DNA from 2 places in the Cytobacillus sp. FSL R7-0696 genome. Region 1 is predicted to be linked to the other one. Evidence: a T-box and tRNA genes for the amino acid it is inferred to sense, from the RefSeq annotation. Region 1 holds a T-box; the other holds one or more tRNA genes.
The links. The T-box of region 1 lies ahead of ileS (isoleucine--tRNA ligase). A T-box ahead of a tRNA ligase gene usually reads a tRNA of that ligase, here a tRNA-Ile.
Positions count from the first base shown of each region.

Region 2: it encodes a tRNA-Ile, which carries the amino acid that the T-box ahead of ileS (isoleucine--tRNA ligase) is inferred to sense. The anticodon was not compared.

Region 1 covers NZ_JBBOWA010000001.1:4,518,937-4,529,632, forward strand. Annotated here, with positions in the region: gene MKX29_RS22950 (dihydroorotase) at 1-190, opposite strand, end outside; gene MKX29_RS22955 (aspartate carbamoyltransferase catalytic subunit) at 153-1,088, opposite strand; gene MKX29_RS22960 (uracil-xanthine permease family protein) at 1,292-2,569, opposite strand; gene pyrR (bifunctional pyr operon transcriptional regulator/uracil phosphoribosyltransferase PyrR) at 2,701-3,243, opposite strand; gene MKX29_RS22970 (RluA family pseudouridine synthase) at 3,430-4,335, opposite strand; gene lspA (signal peptidase II) at 4,316-4,801, opposite strand; gene MKX29_RS22980 (hypothetical protein) at 4,890-5,183, opposite strand; gene ileS (isoleucine--tRNA ligase) at 5,568-8,339, opposite strand; T-box leader at 8,437-8,687, opposite strand; gene MKX29_RS22990 (DivIVA domain-containing protein) at 8,761-9,276, opposite strand; gene MKX29_RS22995 (YlmH family RNA-binding protein) at 9,421-10,197, opposite strand; gene MKX29_RS23000 (YggT family protein) at 10,361-10,627, opposite strand; gene MKX29_RS23005 (cell division protein SepF) at 10,635-10,696, opposite strand, start outside.
Region 2 covers NZ_JBBOWA010000001.1:2,763,453-2,774,148, reverse strand. Annotated here, with positions in the region: gene glgB (1,4-alpha-glucan branching enzyme) at 1-1,184, opposite strand, end outside; tRNA gene MKX29_RS14520 (tRNA-Glu) at 1,363-1,434, opposite strand; tRNA gene MKX29_RS14515 (tRNA-Ser) at 1,438-1,528, opposite strand; tRNA gene MKX29_RS14510 (tRNA-Asn) at 1,532-1,606, opposite strand; tRNA gene MKX29_RS14505 (tRNA-Ile) at 1,617-1,693, opposite strand; tRNA gene MKX29_RS14500 (tRNA-Gly) at 1,701-1,771, opposite strand; tRNA gene MKX29_RS14495 (tRNA-His) at 1,774-1,849, opposite strand; tRNA gene MKX29_RS14490 (tRNA-Phe) at 1,859-1,931, opposite strand; tRNA gene MKX29_RS14485 (tRNA-Asp) at 1,951-2,027, opposite strand; tRNA gene MKX29_RS14480 (tRNA-Met) at 2,031-2,104, opposite strand; tRNA gene MKX29_RS14475 (tRNA-Ser) at 2,118-2,210, opposite strand; tRNA gene MKX29_RS14470 (tRNA-Ile) at 2,217-2,293, opposite strand; tRNA gene MKX29_RS14465 (tRNA-Met) at 2,307-2,383, opposite strand; tRNA gene MKX29_RS14460 (tRNA-Ala) at 2,409-2,484, opposite strand; tRNA gene MKX29_RS14455 (tRNA-Pro) at 2,507-2,583, opposite strand; tRNA gene MKX29_RS14450 (tRNA-Arg) at 2,592-2,665, opposite strand; tRNA gene MKX29_RS14445 (tRNA-Leu) at 2,681-2,769, opposite strand; tRNA gene MKX29_RS14440 (tRNA-Gly) at 2,776-2,850, opposite strand; tRNA gene MKX29_RS14435 (tRNA-Leu) at 2,863-2,947, opposite strand; tRNA gene MKX29_RS14430 (tRNA-Lys) at 2,965-3,040, opposite strand; tRNA gene MKX29_RS14425 (tRNA-Thr) at 3,055-3,130, opposite strand; tRNA gene MKX29_RS14420 (tRNA-Val) at 3,147-3,222, opposite strand; rRNA gene rrf (5S ribosomal RNA) at 3,232-3,348, opposite strand; rRNA gene MKX29_RS14410 (23S ribosomal RNA) at 3,660-6,592, opposite strand; rRNA gene MKX29_RS14405 (16S ribosomal RNA) at 6,985-8,533, opposite strand; gene MKX29_RS14400 (DMT family transporter) at 9,315-10,190, opposite strand; gene MKX29_RS14395 (MgtC/SapB family protein) at 10,317-10,696, shown strand, end outside.

The DNA.
Region 1 (10,696 bases):
CGCGTAAATGGACATGAAGGTCGACAAATCCTGCTGTTACAAGTTGACCTGTTGCATCAATGACCTCATGCTCATTTACTGCGATGGATTGACCGATTTCTTCAATCTTCCCATCATTAATTAACACATCCTGTTGAAGTAATTCCCCTTCATTAGTAAGCAATTGACCATTTTTGATGATGATTCCCATTACGCTCTCCCCTTTCAAATTGTTCAATTATTCTTTTTAATACCGCCATTCTAATAAATACACCATTTTGCATTTGTTTGAAAATTCTTGACCGTTCACACTCAACTAAACTGTCTGCAATCTCTACGCCGCGGTTAACTGGTGCAGGGTGCATAATAATGCTGCCCTTTTTCATCATTTTTTCCCGTTCAAGTGTTAACCCAAATGCCTTATGGTACTTTTCAGCGTCCCATATACCACCTTCATGACGTTCATGCTGTACCCTTAGCAGCATGATGACATCGGCTTCTTTGACCGCTTTATCGATAGACACATATTGTCCATGTTGAGCCATGTCTTGATCGAACCATATTTCTGGTCCTGAGAAAATTATGTTCGCACCTAACCGATTTAAGCTCTCTGCATTTGACCTTGCAACACGGCTATGACGTAAGTCACCAACGATGGCTACCTTTAACCCTTTAAAGCTACCGAATTCTTGTTTGATCGTCAGTAGGTCAAGCAAAGACTGTGTTGGATGATGACCACTTCCATCGCCTGCATTAATAATCGCACTATTGGTCTTCCCAATCAGTTGATCAAAATAACAATTCTCATTATGCCTGATGACAGCTAGTTGAACCCCAATCGCTTCAAGCGTCTTTACTGTATCATAGAGCGTTTCACCCTTTGCCACACTAGAAGTACTCACTTCAAATGGAATAATATCTAAGCCCAACCTTCTTTCGGCTACTTCAAAGCTACACTTTGTTCTTGTACTGTTTTCAAAAAAGAGATTAGCGATAAAAACTTTGTTTTTAGGTTTCCACATTTCACCGTTAATAAAATGCTCTGCATCGGCTAAGATCCCTTGAATTTCGTCTATTGTTAGATCAGTTGTAGTGAGACAATGTTCCATAAAAGAAAGCCTCCTTTTTTTATTGAAACGTAAAGGTTGATTACCCTTAACTTCTTTGCTTTGCTATTAAAAAACACCTTGACAAAAACAAGTCAAGGTGTCGAATAAACATGAGTGTACAAAGGTGGGATTTTTCTTCCCACTTTGAACTGAGCTCTTCAACACCCTTAGGAACCTCTCTGGATTCCTTTTAAAAGGCGTAATTAGTTTTCAAACATATTCTCATCTACTTCCGGTTTACCCGGTAAGACTAAGTTGAGTATAACCCCAGCAATTGCAGCAATCGCCATTCCCTCTAAGTTGAATACCCAAAGTTGTAAATGCGCACCGCCAATTCCTAATACTAAGATAACAGAGGCGATAGCTAAGTTACGGTTATTACCAAAGTCTACTTTATTATCTACAAGCATCCTTAATCCTGAAGAAGCTATGATACCGAATAGAAGGATTGAAACACCGCCCATAACAGGTGTCGGTATTGAACTTATTAAAGCTGTTACTTTTCCGACAAAACCGAAGACGATGGCAATCACTGCTGCACCTGCAATTACATAAACACTGTAAATTTTGGTGATCGCAAGTACACCGATATTTTCTCCATAGGTTGTTTTCGGTGGCCCTCCTATTAGTGCTGATAACATTGTTCCCATCCCATCACCTAAGATTGAGCGATGTAAGCCTGGGTCTTTAATATAGTCTTTGCCAACGACTTTTCCGAGTACAAGTTGATGACCGATATGTTCAGAAAGAGTGACAACAGCTACCGGGATCATCAATAGAGCAAGATCAAGAGTAATTCTGATATCATAATCCATCACAGGAAAGATAAATTCAGGCATTTCAAACCATGCAGCTTTTGCAACCACTGAGAAGTCAACAATACCAATCATGAGTGAATATACATAACCGATAATTATACCAGCAAGAATCGGAATCATTCCAAACATCCCTTTTCCATATACTGAGATAACTACTGTAGCAGCAAGTGTAATTAAAGCTGCCGAGAAGTGAAGCATGCTATATTCTCCTGTTACGGGGTTGTTCATTGCCATGTCTATCGCTGTTCCTGATAACGCAAGTCCGATAACGATAATAACAGGTCCTGTAACAATTGGTGGTAATAATTTTAAAATCCAACGATAACCTGCTTGCTTAATAATAAGAGCGACAATCCCATAAACGAGACCTGCCATAAAGCTTCCTATCATAGCAGCACCAGGTCCACCTTCGAGCTGTGCCGTCTGTATAGGAATAATAAATGCGAAAGACGAACCTAGGTAAGCTGGTACTTTCCATTTTGTAATCATTAGGAAGGCAAGTGTTCCGATACCACTTGAGATTAGTGCAATAGCCGGACTTAATCCTACTAAGTATGGTACTAAGATGGTCGCACCAAACATGGCGAATAAATGCTGTAAGCTAAGGGTGAGCCAATGTACTGGCGTTGGTTTATCATGTATGTCTAATACTGGTTTATTCATGGTGGTATTTCTCCCCTTTAATATAAAACCCTCTTTGCCTGCGGACAAAGAGGGTTGGTAAGCATAGACAGGAGCAGTCTATTACTTCCCCCTTTGTCAGCCTCTCTGGACTGCATTTAAAAAGGGCTCATTTATTTTTCAAAAATACTAACTTGATCTGTTTGATCAATTTCATTTAGTTCGACAACTATTTTTTCCGAACTTGAAGTTGGAATATTTTTCCCGACATAATCGGCTCTAATCGGTAATTCTCTATGACCACGATCGACAAGCACACCTAATTGGATAGCTGAAGGTCTACCTATATCAATTAAAGCATCTAATGCTGCTCTTACCGTCCTTCCAGTATAAAGGACATCATCAATAACAATCACTTTCTTATCGTTAATATCAATCGGGATATTTGAACCCTTAACGAGTGGTTCTTGATTATCTGTCTTCTTTGATAAGTCATCTCTATATAGCGTAATGTCAATTTCACCAACCGAAACTTTGGCACCTTCAATTTCTTCTATTCGCTTTGCTAAGCGATTAGCAATATAAATTCCTCTTGTCTTTATTCCAATAAGTACACAATCCTCTATGCCCTTATTCTTTTCAATCATTTCATGAGCTATTCTTGTTAGTGCTCTTCTTATCGCTTGTTCGTCCAGTACAATGGCTTTTTGTGACATCTTTTTCACCTCATTTTATACTAAAAAACCCTCTCACCTAAGGACGAGAGGGTAAACGATTGTACTTTATTTAAACATACAACAACCGTATGTTCATACCGTTTCCTTCCCAGCCTCACGGGACTGTTCTTAAAGGACTTATTTAACTGAATTCATCTTATAACACTTCAACTTATATGTCAACTATTATTTTTCCAACATAGCAATTAGCTGTTTAAAATCCGTTGGCAATGGTGCAGTAAATTCAAGGTACTCACCTGTTCTTGGATGATTAAACCCTAACACACCTGCATGAAGCACTTGTCCACCGAATTCAACCGTTTTTCGCGGCCCATATTTCGGATCACCAGCTAATGGAAAGCCAATATATTTCATATGAACACGTATTTGATGCGTTCTTCCCGTTTCGAGCTGACATTCTATCAAAGTAAAATCTTTAAAACGGTCGATAACATTAAAATGCGTTACAGCATGTTTGCCACTATCAACCACCGTCATACTTTGACGATCTTTCGTATCTCTCCCAATTGGGGCATCAATTGTGCCATGATCATGATTGACAACGCCGTGAACAATCGCTTTATATTTTCTCGTCACCGTCTTATTAACAAGTTGATCTACTAACTTCTCATGGGCAAGATCATTTTTAGCAACCATCAGAAGGCCGGAAGTGTCCTTATCAATGCGATGGACAATACCTGGTCTCATAACCCCATTTATACCTGATAAGTCTTTACAATGTGCTAATAAACCGTTTACCAATGTACCTGTTCCATGCCCAGCCGCAGGGTGTACAACCATTCCCCTCGGTTTATTGACAACTAAAACATCACTATCTTCATAGTAAATATCCAAGTCCATATCCTCAGCAACTACATCTAATGGCTCTGGATCAGGAATAATAATATCAAGATGGTCTTCATTTACTACTTTATAATTTGTTTTCACTTTATTACCATTGACAAGCACATGTCCTGCTTTTATCCATTCTTGTACTTGTGTTCTTGACCATTCTGCATTCAGATTAGCCAGCACCTTATCAATTCGATCACCCGCTTGATTATCGGTGACATTATGTTCCACTTTGCTCATTTGCTTTCTCCTTTTTCACTTCTCTTTCCTCTCGTATCATCTGTATTAATAACAACACGACACCTACACATAGAGAGGAGTCCGCAACATTAAATATCGGGAAGTTATATCCGAACGGGAAAGTATGAATAAAATCAACCACTTCTTTTCGCCAAAGACGATCAATAAAGTTTCCAATTGCACCACCTAATATAAGTGCTAATGAGAGCTGAAGAAGCCATTTTCCCTTCGCATGTGTTTGCATATAATAAATGATTCCGATGATGACAATAACAGTAATCAAATAAAAGAACCACATTTGACCTTCTAATATTCCCCAGGCTGCACCTGTGTTCCGATGGGAAGTAATATACAGAAAATCTTCAATGACAGTAATACTTTCACCAAGCGTAAAATTCTTGACAATTAACCATTTAGTCCATTGATCAAAAGCAATAATCAATAAAGCGATTATGTAGAAAAACACAAAGGCAACCTCCAATATTCATTTGTATACCTTTGCATTTTAGCATAAACCCATAAAAAACGGTAGCTTTGCTCTTTAAGCGATCGTTTTAATCATAAAGGGCTTTACGATAGAACCTTTTAAGAGACTGACAATCGTCCATTGTTTTTAACGTAGGGATTAATGTTAATAAATCTTCTGGCAAAAACTCACCAGAAATTTCACATGTGCCGAATTGGCCATTTTCATACTTCTCAATCGCCTTTTCAACATCATATAATTCATCTAATATCATTTCATTTATAAAGGGGTGAAGATTACTTTGCATTAACCTCTCAAGTAACTCTTGTCTCGTATTACGAAGCTCTTCAATTAGTGGAATAACATGTGGTTGATTGTTCAAAAAAATCCCCCTTCATCCTACAAGATTGTTCATAAAGTTATTATGAGCAACTGGCTAATTTTGAACGCCTCTAAAGATTTTACAAGGTGAACAAGTTTTGCAGGTTGAGGAAAATTTTATTAGTTTTTACTCATAATCAAGAAGGATTAAAGAAATGGAAAGTGTGAAAAGCCGAGACATAATAAAAATGATGCACTAAAATATTGGCTAACATTTTCTTCATCTGATGCATTTTGTTACAGTCGCTTTTATTATAAATAAGGCAAAAGTCATTTAGCTTTACTTCATTTTCTATCTTCATTCATTCTTCTTATATAATTAGAAAAAGACCCGAACGGTTCGTCCGGGCCAAAATTAGGGTAGTTCGTTTTAACCTAGTACCACTTAGCTCAAATGGCTATAGTTTTCTTTCACGACAGTAGCACAACGTGGGCAGAGTGTTGAAAATTCATCTACTTCCCCAACTTCTGGTGTGACAGTCCAACAACGTTCACATGTTTCGCCTTCAGCTTTGGAAACTAGGATTGCTACATTGTCAAATTTATGTGCTTCATTTGGTGCTTGTTCTAAGCTGCCTGCCACTTCAAATGCAGAAACGATAAAGAGTTGTGGTAGGCTCTCTGAAATAGAATCAAGTAATGAATTGGTTTCGTTATCGACATACAACGTTACTTTTGCTGTCAATGATTTACCGATTACTTTTTCATTTCGTGCTTCTTCTAGAGCTTTTAGGACATGATTTCTTAGTTTCATGAATGCTGTCCATTTTGCCGTTAATTCTTCCGCATTGGCAAAAGTTTCTACTGACGGCATATCTGTCAATTGAACACTCATCTCTTCCACGCTTGGAATGTGACGCCACACTTCATCAGCTGTATGAGAAAGAATCGGTGATACAAGCTTAGTAAGGGCAACTAAGCTATCATAAAGCACTGTTTGAATCGCACGACGATCATGTTGATCTTGCGCTTCAATGTACAACACATCTTTCGCAAAGTCTAAATAGAACGAACTTAAGTCTAATGTGCAGAAATTATTCACAGCATGGTAAATACCTGCAAATTCATAGTTCTCATATGATTGAAGCGATGTTTCGATTAGTTTATTTAACTTCACTAACATAAACTGATCGACTTCACGTAAATCATCATAAGAAACGCGATGTACTGCTGGATCAAAATCAGCTAAGTTTCCTAATAAGAAGCGGAAAGTGTTTCTAATTTTACGGTAAACTTCTGCTACTTGTTTTAAGATTGGATCAGATACTCTTACATCTGCTTGGTAATCAACTGATGCAACCCAAAGTCTTAAAATATCTGCACCTAATTGGTTCATCACTTTTGAAGGTACAATGACATTACCAATTGACTTACTCATTTTTCTCCCTTCACCATCTAAAACAAAGCCGTGACTTAAGATGCCTTTATATGGCGCCTTACCAGTTACAGCGACACCTGTTGATAATGATGAGTTAAACCAACCTCTATATTGGTCAGACCCTTCTAGATAAAGGTCTGCTGGTCTTTGTAAATCTTCTCGTTCTAGCAATACTGCTTGATGCGAAGAACCTGAATCAAACCACACATCCATAATATCAGTTTCTTTTGTAAATACACCATTTGGGCTACCTGGATGAGTAAATCCTTCAGGCAATAATTCCTTTGCCTCTTTTTCAAACCACACATTAGAACCGTGCTCTCTAAATAGGTTGGATACATGATTAATGGTTTCGTCTGTAATAATCTCTTCTCCATTTTCTGCATAGAAGACAGGAATTGGCACACCCCATGCGCGCTGTCTAGAAATACACCAATCGCCACGATCACGAACCATATTATAAAGCCTTGTTTCGCCCCATGCTGGTGTAAATGTTGTATCATTAATTGCTTGCAATAATTCCTGTCTAAAATCTTTAATTGAAGCAAACCATTGAGCCGTTGCACGGAAAATAACTGGTTTTTTTGTGCGCCAATCATGTGGATAAGAATGCTTGATAAAAGAAAGCTTCAATAACGCGCCGACTTCTTCTAATTTTTCAGTGATTGGTTTATTCGCCTTATCATAGAAAAGACCTTCAAAGCCAGGTGCTTCTTCTGTCATTACACCTTTATCATCTACTGGACATAATACATCTAAGCCATATTTACTTCCGATGTAAAAGTCGTCTTCACCATGTCCTGGAGCCGTATGAACACAACCAGTACCAGCGTCTGTAGTTACATGGTCACCAAGCATAACAAGTGAATCACGGCCATATAATGGATGTTCAGCAGTCACATATTCTAAGTCACTACCTTGAATGGTTTGAACGACCTTAGGATTTTCCCAGCCAATCTCTTCTGACACTGTCGCTAGCAGGTCTTCAGCTACTAAATATTTTTCGTTATCCACTTCAACGACAACATATTTTAGTTTCGGGTGGACAGAAATACCTAAGTTAGCTGGCATTGTCCAAGGAGTGGTTGTCCAAATAATAATACGTACGTCATCAGTTAAAACATCTTTGCCATCTTTCACTTTGAATCCTACATAAATGGAAGCGGATTGCTTATCTTTATATTCAATCTCAGCTTCAGCTAATGCAGACTCAGATGATGGTGACCAGTAAACAGGTTTCTTCCCTTTATAGATATAACCTTTCTTCGCCATCTCACCAAAAACTTTAATTTGTTGGGCCTCATAGGCAGGTTTTAATGTAATATAGGGATTTTCCCAATCTCCACGAACACCTAATCGCATGAATTGTTCACGTTGATTTTCGATTTGACCGTACGCATATTCTTCACAAAGCTTACGGAATTCTGCTACCGTCATTTCTTTACGTTTTACACCTTTATTCGTTAATGCTTGTTCAATGGGTAATCCATGCGTATCCCAACCAGGAACATATGGTGCATGGTAACCACTCATTGATTTATAGCGGTTAATAAAGTCTTTTAAAATTTTATTTAACGCATGTCCGATATGAAGATCGCCATTCGCATAAGGAGGTCCGTCATGCAGAACAAACAAAGGTTGATTTTTTGTGCGCTCAAGCACTTTTGCATAAATATCTTGTTCATTCCATTCTGTTTGCATTTCAGGTTCTCTTTTTGGCAAATTTCCTCTCATTGGGAAATCTGTTTTAGGCATTAATAAAGTATCTTTGTAATCCATAGCTCATTTCCTCCTCAACATACTACATAACATTATGACCAAAGTAGCGTTCATACATAAGGTACGCGGAAAAAACACAAAAAACCCCTCATCCCAAAAAAGGGACGAGAGGTTATATATTCCCGCGGTACCACCCTTGTAGATAGAGAAATTCCTATCCGCTCAAAAATCAATTCGTAACGTGAACGTCTACGCCTTACTCTAACTTTTTAGCTCAAGTAAGGAACTCAAGGGTGATGTTCAAATTCTTCTTCTTAATATCAGGCTTTCACCTACCCTGAATCGCTGAAGTGGAAATCCACTCTTTTAAGTAAGATAGAATGCTACTATCCCTGTCATCGTTTTATCATGTTTTTTCTAGATTATATGCGATAGGATACAACTTCGTCAAGTCGTCGTTTATCTAAAAGATAAAAGTATCTTATACTCTAGATTCTTCTTCTTTTGTAGACTTTAATTCTGTTGTATCTAGCTCATACTCCATTAAGTGGTCCCAGTCATCATTCTGCAGCATATCTAATTGGGCTTCAATTAACATTTTAAAACGATTTCTAAATACTTTCGATTGCTTTTTCAAATCTTCTATATCTAGCGCAATCTTCCTTGCTTTAGATAATGATTCATTCACAATCCTATCGGCGTTTTTCTCCGCTTCCCGAATAATTAACTTTGCCTCTTTCTGTGCGTTTCGCTTCACTTCTTCCCCAGCTTCTTGCGCAACAACAATCGACTTATTTAACGTCTCTTCAATCGTATTAAAATGTCCGACTCTTTCATTTAAGTCGTTTAAACGCTCTTCTAATTCCTTCTTCTCACGAATAATGATTTCATAGTCTTTAATCACTTGATCTAAAAACTCATTTACTTCATCTTCATCATATCCACGAAAACCTTTGCTGAACTCTTTGTTATGAATATCTAATGGTGTTAATGGCATAAGGCCACCTCCTAGATCAGTTGGTCAAATTATGTACATTTGTTAACATGTAATTCGACAGTTTCTTGCAGATTCCTGCATAAAATTCGATACACTTTCAATTTTATATCGGTAACACACTATAATCATTATAGCTAAAAAAGATTATTTTTGTATACCGACAACTACTTTCCATTTTTCTTTCTTGGTTTTTCCCTCTATCGCAATAACCTTACAGCGCCCATAGCCTCTTACTGAAATTGTATCACTCTCACGGCAATCGAATGCTACATTTTCTTTCATTGCCCAATTTACTTTTACTTTTTTTGCAGAAATGAGTTGTTGCGCCTTTTGTCTAGAAAAATTATAAATCGATGCAATCAGCGTATCAAGTCTTAAGGATGACATTGTAAAAACTTTTTCTTGCCACTGCTCTTTTGCATCGATAACAGATGCAAATGGCTTTTCTTCAAGTTGAACAGAAGCTTTCCCAACAGATTCTAATTGCATAGAAATATAAGAGGATACTTCCTTAGAGACAATTACTTGTATCGTATGACCTTCAAACAAAATATCTCCAAATTTACTTCTTTTCAATCCGAGTGACATCAAGCTTCCAAGTACTTGAGGATGCTCGATTAATACGAATTTATGCGGATAATTTACTTGGTATAATTCTAAGCGAAAATCGTCCATTTCCGGTATAAAATAATCTGGAAAAATAAGCGCGCGTTTTCTTTCAGCGTTTCTATGTCCACCGTCAAATTGTACGCGCACATCACTTTGAGAACCAATGATGGTGTGTAAAATATCTTGTTCCCTTGGATCGAGAAAATCTGTAAGCTTAGGCGCATACGTTTGTTCAACCGTTTGTCGCCAACTTAACACTTGATCAATAAACTCTCTCTCTTCCGTACGAAAATGTTGATATAGATTTGACATTTGCTTACTCCTTTAAAACTGGTTAGGCAAGAAAAGCCTAACTATGTTTAACAATTGTATAATAGTATAACATTTATTTTTTATTTGTTTTACAATTGTCTTAGAATCCCGATGAATAGTCATTGAAAAAACAAAATACGAGCTAAGCATTAGCTCGTATTTTCTACATCATCCAAAAAAATATTTGTCTAATGCCGGATGTAGCTAAATTTAATACTAATATAGCTACAATCGGCGAAATATCTAACATCCCACCAATTGGCGGAATGACACGTCTAAATGGTTCAAGAAAGGGTTCACAAATTTTTGTTAAAATTTGCCCAATACTAGATTCTCTTGCATTCGGAAACCATGACATGAGTATGTATATAATCAATGCCCATGAATAAATCTCCACGGCTGTTATAATAATCGAAAATAAAGTTGCCATATTTAATTTACCACCTCGAGTTTTCTTCTTCCTGTTCCTGAATCATTTGTGAAATATTCCCAGATACTT
Region 2 (10,696 bases), 1.8 Mb from region 1:
TATTGTCGTTCACCTGGGGCTTTCTCCATATAAGATAATACATCATTCATCCACCCCATATTCCATTTATAACTGAAACCTAATCCGCCATAGTGAACAGGAGCCGTTACTTGGGGCCAATCAGTAGAATCCTCTGCCATCATCAAGATAGAGGGATCATAAGCAAACACAGCTTTATTTAATTTCTGTAAAAATTGAATACCAAATGGATTTTCCCTCTTCTCGTTATTAGGCCAAAAAATAATATTTGATACTGCATCAATTCTAAATCCATCGACATGGTATTTTTCCATCCAAAAAATAGCATTGGATATGAGGAAACTATGAACCTCTGTTTTACTTAAATTAAAATTAGCTGTACCCCAAACAAAATTTTCCCTATCAGCTTCTGTTTCGTATTCATAAACATATTCACCATCTAAACAATATAGCCCATGTTGATCTTTACAGAAATGTCCTGGTACCCAATCTAAAATAACACCAATATTATTTTGATGGCATTGATCGATAAAAAACATTAAATCTTTTGGTTCACCATATCTACTCGTAGCCGAATAATAGCCTGTTCCTTGATACCCCCATGAACGATCATAAGGGTGTTCAATTATAGGCATCAATTCAATATGTGTAAAACCATGCTCCTTTACGTAAGGAATGATTTCTTCTGCTAGTTCACTGTATGTCAATAAAAGGCCATTCCTCTTTTTCCATGTACCTAGATGCATCTCATATATCATCATAGGTTCTGAAAATGCTTTCCTTTGTTGTTTTTCCTTTTGCCAGCCTTGGTCCTTCCATTTGTAATCTTCTAAAGAATAGACAATCGAAGCAGTTCTGGGTCGTAATTCTGAACAAAAAGCAAAAGGATCAGCCTTTAAAAAAGTTTGTTCATCCTTGTTCTTAATTGCATATTTATAAATTTCTCCTGTTAAATCTCCATCTAGCTGAATTGTCCATATCCCCTCATTATTTACTTTTTCCAATGAAAAACCTTCGCCATTCCAATGATTAAAAGAGCCAACTAATGATATTGAGGAGGCATGTGGAGCATAGATAGTAAAGCAAGTAACCCAATTATCTCCTTCTTTATGACGGTGTGATCCAAACAGTTCGTATGCCTTAAATAAGCTTCCTTCATGAAACAAGTGCATTTCGAATTCAGTGGGGTATGCAGTTGTATTCATTCTAATTCATTCCACTCCTTGTATTACATTACTCTTTCTTAATTAATTCGTCTTAAGTATAAAAATCCCTTGTTAATTTTCAAATTATTTTGACATCTAATGACAGATAATATAACATCCAAAAGTGTTAGCCACATAAAAAAGAAGCTGTCAACTTATGTTGACAGCTTCTTTTTTATGACCCCTACGGGATTCGAACCCGTGTTACCGCCGTGAAAGGGCGGTGTCTTAACCGCTTGACCAAGGGGCCAACTGGCGGAGAAGGAGGGATTTGAACCCTCGCGCCGGTTGCCCGACCTACACCCTTAGCAGGGGCGCCTCTTCAGCCACTTGAGTACTTCTCCATATGGCTCCGCAGGTAGGATTCGAACCTACGACCGTTCGGTTAACAGCCGAATGCTCTACCACTGAGCTACTGCGGAATAATATAAATGGTGGGCCTAAATGGACTCGAACCATCGACCTCACGCTTATCAGGCGTGCGCTCTAACCAGCTGAGCTATAGGCCCCTATTTAAGCGGGTGAAGGGAATCGAACCCTCATCATCAGCTTGGAAGGCTGAGGTTTTACCACTAAACTACACCCGCAATGGGGCGGCTGATGGGAATCGAACCCACGAATGTCGGAACCACAATCCGATGCGTTAACCACTTCGCCACAACCGCCATAAAAAATGGCTCAGGACGGAATCGAACCGCCGACACAAGGATTTTCAGTCCTTTGCTCTACCGACTGAGCTACTGAGCCAAAATAATAAATATGTAAATGGCGGTCCGGACGGGACTCGAACCCGCGACCTCCTGCGTGACAGGCAGGCATTCTAACCAACTGAACTACCGGACCAGATTGCGGGGGCAGGATTTGAACCTGCGACCTTCGGGTTATGAGCCCGACGAGCTACCGGACTGCTCCACCCCGCGATAATAATATGAATGGCGGAGGAAGAGGGATTCGAACCCCCGCGGGCTTTAACACCCCTGTCGGTTTTCAAGACCGATCCCTTCAGCCAGACTTGGGTATTCCTCCGAATAATGGTGGACCTTGTAGGACTCGAACCTACGACCGGACGGTTATGAGCCGTCTGCTCTAACCAGCTGAGCTAAAGGTCCATCATTCTATCTATGGTAGCGGCGGAGGGGATCGAACCCCCGACCTCACGGGTATGAACCGTACGCTCTAGCCAGCTGAGCTACACCGCCATAGAATATATTGTATAAAATTAATTGGTGGAGCCTAGCGGGATCGAACCGCTGACCTCCTGCGTGCAAAGCAGGCGCTCTCCCAGCTGAGCTAAGGCCCCTAAAATAAATATGTATATCTAGTGGTCGGGAAGACAGGATTCGAACCTGCGACCCCTTGGTCCCAAACCAAGTGCTCTACCAAGCTGAGCTACTTCCCGAAACATAACGCGCCCGAGAGGAGTCGAACCCCTAACCTTTTGATCCGTAGTCAAACGCTCTATCCAATTGAGCTACGGGCGCTTAATTTTAAAAGAATGGTGCCGAGGACCGGAATCGAACCGGTACGGTAGTCACCTACCGCAGGATTTTAAGTCCTGTGCGTCTGCCAGTTCCGCCACCCCGGCACATATTGGAGCGGAAGACGGGATTCGAACCCGCGACCCTCACCTTGGCAAGGTGATGTTCTACCACTGAACTACTTCCGCAAATATTTAAAATGGTGCGGGTGAAGGGAGTCGAACCCCCACGCCTTGCGGCGCCAGATCCTAAGTCTGGTGCGTCTGCCAATTCCGCCACACCCGCATATTAAGATGATCAAATGGTGAGCCATGAAGGACTCGAACCTTCGACCCTCTGATTAAAAGTCAGATGCTCTACCAACTGAGCTAATGGCTCGTACAAAGCACGAGTGGTGCCGGCCAGAGGACTTGAACCCCCAACCTACTGATTACAAGTCAGTTGCTCTACCAATTGAGCTAGGCCGGCAAATACACACAAAAAATGGTGGAGGATGACGGGATCGAACCGCCGACCCTCTGCTTGTAAGGCAGATGCTCTCCCAGCTGAGCTAATCCTCCAATATGTATGCCCGGCAACGTCCTACTCTCACAAGGGGACAGCCCCTAACTACCATCGGCGCTGAGAAGCTTAACTTCCGTGTTCGGTATGGGAACGGGTGTGACCTTCTCGCTATCGCCACCGGACTTTTTAAAGACATTTATTATTATAACGTCTTTTATGAAAATTTCAAGAGAAATTTTAAATCATTCTCTGAAAACTAGGTAATGTTGAAGAAGATTATTTTGAGTAATCGCCTGAATGCGTGCTGACGTACTACATAAGTAGTGCTGTCTAGCTGCGGCGGCTTGGAGCCGCCCGCATTTCGTATTGTCTAGCTACAGCGCCTAGGTGCTCGAGGTCATAAGTCAAATCTGTCATGAGGTTAAAGAACAACCTCCTGTCAAATCTGCCTTATGCTTGTCGCACCTGTGCAAGGCGCTTTCGCTTTTCGTTTTTGGTTAAGTCCTCGATCGATTAGTATTAGTCAGCTGCATGTGTCGCCACACTTCCACCTCTAACCTATCAACCTGATCATCTTTCAGGGATCTTACTAGCTTGCGCTATGGGAAATCTCATCTCGAGGGGGGCTTCATGCTTAGATGCTTTCAGCACTTATCCCTTCCGCACATAGCTACCCAGCGATGCCTTTGGCAAGACAACTGGTACACCAGCGGTGCGTCCATCCCGGTCCTCTCGTACTAAGGACAGCTCCTCTCAAATTTCCTGCGCCCACGACGGATAGGGACCGAACTGTCTCACGACGTTCTGAACCCAGCTCGCGTACCGCTTTAATGGGCGAACAGCCCAACCCTTGGGACCGACTACAGCCCCAGGATGCGATGAGCCGACATCGAGGTGCCAAACCTCCCCGTCGATGTGGACTCTTGGGGGAGATAAGCCTGTTATCCCCGGGGTAGCTTTTATCCGTTGAGCGATGGCCCTTCCATGCGGAACCACCGGATCACTAAGCCCGACTTTCGTCCCTGCTCGACTTGTAGGTCTCGCAGTCAAGCTCCCTTGTGCCTTTACACTCTACGAATGATTTCCAACCATTCTGAGGGAACCTTTGGGCGCCTCCGTTACTCTTTAGGAGGCGACCGCCCCAGTCAAACTGCCCACCTGACACTGTCTCCCATCCCGATAAGGGATGTGGGTTAGAATTTCAATACAGCCAGGGTAGTATCCCACCGACGCCTCCACCGAAGCTAGCGCTCCGGCTTCTAAGGCTCCTACCTATCCTGTACAAGCTGTACCAAAATTCAATATCAGGCTACAGTAAAGCTCCACGGGGTCTTTCCGTCCTGTCGCGGGTAACCTGCATCTTCACAGGTACTATAATTTCACCGAGTCTCTCGTTGAGACAGTGCCCAGATCGTTACGCCTTTCGTGCGGGTCGGAACTTACCCGACAAGGAATTTCGCTACCTTAGGACCGTTATAGTTACGGCCGCCGTTTACTGGGGCTTCGATTCAAAGCTTCGCGTGAGCTAACCTCTCCTCTTAACCTTCCAGCACCGGGCAGGCGTCAGCCCCTATACTTCGCCTTGCGGCTTCGCAGAGACCTGTGTTTTTGCTAAACAGTCGCCTGGGCCTATTCACTGCGGCTCATCAAGGCTTTAACACCCTAATGAGCACCCCTTCTCCCGAAGTTACGGGGTCATTTTGCCGAGTTCCTTAACGAGAGTTCTCTCGCTCACCTTAGGATTCTCTCCTCGCCTACCTGTGTCGGTTTGCGGTACGGGCACCTTATTCCTCGCTAGAGGCTTTTCTTGGCAGTGTGGAATCAAGAACTTCGGTACTAAATTTCCCTCGCTATCACAGCTCAAGGTATATGACCATGGGATTTGCCTCATGGTCCCTCTAACTGCTTAGACGCACATCCAATCGTGCGCTTACCCTATCCTCCTGCGTCCCCCCATCACTCAAACAGAATACGGTGGTACAGGAATATCAACCTGTTGTCCATCGCCTACGCTTTTCAGCCTCGGCTTAGGTCCCGACTAACCCTGAGCGGACGAGCCTTCCTCAGGAAACCTTAGGCATTCGGTGGATGGGATTCTCACCCATCTTTCGCTACTCATACCGGCATTCTCACTTCTAAGCGCTCCACCAGTCCTTACGGTCTAGCTTCAACGCCCTTAGAACGCTCTCCTACCACTGAACATCAACGATGTTCAATCCACAGCTTCGGTGATACGTTTAGCCCCGGTACATTTTCGGCGCGGAGTCACTCGACCAGTGAGCTATTACGCACTCTTTAAATGGTGGCTGCTTCTAAGCCAACATCCTGGTTGTCTAAGCAACTCCACATCCTTTTCCACTTAACGTATACTTTGGGACCTTAGCTGGTGGTCTGGGCTGTTTCCCTCTTGACTACGGATCTTATCACTCGCAGTCTGACTCCCATGGATAAATCTTTGGCATTCGGAGTTTGTCTGAATTCGGTAACCCGATGAGGGCCCCTAGTCCAAACAGTGCTCTACCTCCAAGATTCTTACGCATGAGGCTAGCCCTAAAGCTATTTCGGAGAGAACCAGCTATCTCCAAGTTCGATTGGAATTTCTCCGCTACCCACACCTCATCCCCGCACTTTTCAACGTACGTGGGTTCGGGCCTCCATCCAGTGTTACCTGGACTTCACCCTGGACATGGGTAGATCACCTGGTTTCGGGTCTACGACCACATACTCATTCGCCCTATTCAGACTCGCTTTCGCTACGGCTCCGTCTGTCCAACTTAACCTCGCATGTAATCGTAACTCGCCGGTTCATTCTACAAAAGGCACGCTATCACCCATTAACGGGCTCTAACTACTTGTAGGCACACGGTTTCAGGATCTCTTTCACTCCCCTTCCGGGGTGCTTTTCACCTTTCCCTCACGGTACTGGTTCACTATCGGTCACTAGGGAGTATTTAGCCTTGGGAGATGGTCCTCCCTGCTTCCGACGGGATTTCTCGTGTCCCGCCGTACTCAGGATCCACTCTGGAGGGAACGAAGTTTCAACTACAGGGCTTTTACCTCCTATGGCGGGCCTTTCCAGACCTCTTCGTCTATCTCGTTCCTTTGTAACTCCGTATAGAATGTCCTACAACCCCAAGAGGCAAGCCTCTTGGTTTGGGCTAATCCCGTTTCGCTCGCCGCTACTCAGGGAATCGCGTTTGCTTTCTCTTCCTCCGGGTACTTAGATGTTTCAGTTCCCCGGGTCTGCCTTCCATACCCTATGTATTCAGGTATGGATCCTATCCCATAACGGATAGGGGGTTTCCCCATTCGGAAATCTCCGGATCAAAGCTTACTTACAGCTCCCCGAAGCATATCGGTGTTAGTCCCGTCCTTCATCGGCTCCTAGTGCCAAGGCATTCACCGTGCGCCCTTATTAACTTAACCATTGTTCGGCTTGCGATAAGCTACGCATTTCGGCGTCAGCTCACTCGTCAACATCCTCATGTGCACAAGACGCACACTCCGGTGTTTCCTCGCTCGCTTCCTTGAACTGCTTGCTTCTCACAACCCTCACGGTTGTGTGTTTTAAAAAAAGTTTAGTATCTTTACTCTATTACTATTAAATAGAGAGAAAATAACTAAGGTGGCGATTACTCGGTAATCTTCTTCATTACATTATCTAGTTTTCAAAGAACGATTGATGAATAGTAAGCTTTGGTATTCTCGTCAGCTTACGCTTCCTTGAATCCTTCGCTATTTTCACCTTATTTTGAGAGATTATACTCTCAAAACTGAACGAACAGTCTAACATCAAGTAAATTCCGTATATTCCTTAGAAAGGAGGTGATCCAGCCGCACCTTCCGATACGGCTACCTTGTTACGACTTCACCCCAATCATCTGTCCCACCTTAGGCGGCTGGCTCCAAAAGGTTACCCCACCGACTTCGGGTGTTACAAACTCTCGTGGTGTGACGGGCGGTGTGTACAAGGCCCGGGAACGTATTCACCGCGGCATGCTGATCCGCGATTACTAGCGATTCCGGCTTCATGTAGGCGAGTTGCAGCCTACAATCCGAACTGAGAATGGTTTTATGGGATTGGCTAAACCTCGCGGTCTTGCAGCCCTTTGTACCATCCATTGTAGCACGTGTGTAGCCCAGGTCATAAGGGGCATGATGATTTGACGTCATCCCCACCTTCCTCCGGTTTGTCACCGGCAGTCACCTTAGAGTGCCCAACTGAATGCTGGCAACTAAGATCAAGGGTTGCGCTCGTTGCGGGACTTAACCCAACATCTCACGACACGAGCTGACGACAACCATGCACCACCTGTCACTCTGTCCCCCGAAGGGGAAAGTCCTATCTCTAGGATTGTCAGAGGATGTCAAGACCTGGTAAGGTTCTTCGCGTTGCTTCGAATTAAACCACATGCTCCACCGCTTGTGCGGGCCCCCGTCAATTCCTTTGAGTTTCAACCTTGCGGTCGTACTCCCCAGGCGGAGTGCTTAATGCGTTTGCTGCAGCACTAAAGGGCGGAAACCCTCTAACACTTAGCACTCATCGTTTACGGCGTGGACTACCAGGGTATCTAATCCTGTTTGCTCCCCACGCTTTCGCGCCTCAGCGTCAGTTACAGACCAGAAAGTCGCCTTCGCCACTGGTGTTCCTCCAAATCTCTACGCATTTCACCGCTACACTTGGAATTCCACTTTCCTCTTCTGCACTCAAGTTCCCCAGTTTCCAATGACCCTCCACGGTTGAGCCGTGGGCTTTCACATCAGACTTAAGGAACCGCCTGCGCGCGCTTTACGCCCAATAATTCCGGACAACGCTTGCCACCTACGTATTACCGCGGCTGCTGGCACGTAGTTAGCCGTGGCTTTCTGGTTAGGTACCGTCAAGGTACCGGCAGTTACTCCGGTACTTGTTCTTCCCTAACAACAGAGTTTTACGATCCGAAAACCTTCATCACTCACGCGGCGTTGCTCCGTCAGACTTTCGTCCATTGCGGAAGATTCCCTACTGCTGCCTCCCGTAGGAGTCTGGGCCGTGTCTCAGTCCCAGTGTGGCCGATCACCCTCTCAGGTCGGCTACGCATCGTCGCCTTGGTGAGCCGTTACCTCACCAACTAGCTAATGCGCCGCGGGCCCATCTGTAAGTGATAGCAGAACCATCTTTCAATCTAATTATATGTATAAATAGATATTATCCGGTATTAGCCCCGGTTTCCCGGAGTTATCCCAGTCTTACAGGCAGGTTGCCCACGTGTTACTCACCCGTCCGCCGCTAATCTTTGGGAGCAAGCTCCCTCAGATTCGCTCGACTTGCATGTATTAGGCACGCCGCCAGCGTTCGTCCTGAGCCAGGATCAAACTCTCCAATAAAGTGTTTGATTAGCTCGTTTGCACCTATGGTGCTTTGTTGCTGATAAATCAGCTTTTTTAGAATTACGCTTGACGTTTTACGTTCGTTCAGTTTTCAAAGAACAATCTCGTTCGCTTCAAAAGCGACTTTATTATCATAACATCCCGTCTACATCACGTCAACCATTTTTTTAAATAATTCAAGTGATTAAATTAGTAAATTTTTCTTTTATCGGGAACAAAAATAACTATATCATGATTAAAAAGTGTTTGCAATATAATTTTTAAAGTTTTATTCAAGTTTTTCATATTTTTATTAAGTATGGTAGCTATCATATAGTTAAGCGTTTCCATTTATTGATAATCACAAGAAACTATTGATTATCTTTGCTTTACTTATATAGATACTCTTCGATTATTCTTCCCTTCTTCTAAGCGCCGTCTTAACTCAATAAGTAATCCCTCTTTCTCTTCATACTTATCATAGATAGTTGTCATAAAGTTGAAAATGGGTCATATAATCTACTAATCTCATTCTATTATATATGAAAGGTGTGAATAGAGCTGGAAGATGTAGCACTATACGTATCAGTAATTATGGCCCTTTTTTTATTTTCATTCGCTTATGTGGAAGGTATTCGCATCGCTAATTCACCAGGTAAAGTATATGGAGGAACTTTCATCTTCACCGTAACAGCAGCATTTATTTTTAGTAGATTATCCTATTTATTTATATAATAAAGGTGAGCTCATTCTTGGCTCACCTTTTGCTTCATTTCTTAATACTTGAACTTCAATATGCCTATAGTCGTTTCTTTCTTGTCCTTCTTTCATCTATTAAAAAGAAAGATAGCCCTACTATAACAAATAGCCCACCCAAAATTTGTGTCCAAGCTATTCTTTCTTGTAGTACAAAATAAGCTAAAATGGCTGCACCCACAGGTTCAAACAAAGTCGCCATCGAAATAACAGAAGTACTTAAATACTTTACAGACCAATTAAATAATGTATGGCCTAATAATGTTGGAAAAAGTGCTAAGAGAATTAAAAAAATCCAGTCATTTACTTGATAAGGATACAAAGGTTGTTTGTTAAGCATGACATAGATAAAAAGTGTCAATGTACTAATACTGTATACAATAAATGTATAAGTAATGAGCGATACTCTTTGACGGACGGTCTGCCCAAACAGTAAATAACCTGTTACTAGCCCACAGGCGATAAGTGCTAACAAATCTCCATAGAGCGCCCTTTCACTTAGTAGAAAATCACCCCAGCTAATAATGATACAACCGCCTATCGCAGTTATAGTTGACAAAATGGATTTCCAAGAAGTTTTTTCTTTAAAGAAGAGATAAGTACCTATAAATGCAAAAATCGGTTGTAAGGCAACTAACACAGTCGAGCTAGCAACCGATGTGTATTGAAGAGACTCAAACCATAAAATAAAATGGAAAGCTAAAAAAATACCCGCAATGATAGAAAACAGCCAATCCTTGATTGTAATATGACGAATTTCATGGACATATTTTAAAAGAAAGATTGGCATCATAAGCACGACTGAAAAAAGGAGACGATAAAAAGCAATAATACCAGGGGGAGCTGAAATCAACTTTACAAAAATGGCTGAAGTTGAAACTGAAACAACACCTATAGCTAATACAAAAAACGGATTCATCTTCACTACCCCATGCTATCACCTTGTCTCTATATATTGTTATTTAGGTATAGACTATTTTACACCTTAAACCTATAGTAAAGGTATCTAATTTAAAATTTATTAAATGATAAAGCAGGCGATAATATGTACGGATTAGAAATGGATGTCCTAATAAAGTTAGGGATTTCAGCTGTGCTTGGTCTTATTATAGGACTAGAAAGAGAACTAAAACGTAAACCAGTTGGCTTAAAAACAAGCCTAGTCATTTCAATCGTTAGCTGCCTTCTCACTATTGTGTCAATAGAATCAGCATACATATTTCCAGGTAATGACGATATTAATATTACAATGGATCCTTTACGTTTAGCAGCTCAAATTGTATCAGGAATTGGCTTTCTTGGCGCAGGGGTCATATTAAGGAGAGGGAATGATAGTATCTCCGGCCTCACAACAGCCGCCTTAATTTGGGGCGCAGCCGGGATTGGTATCGCTGTTGGAGCTGGATATTACATGGAGGCTGTTGC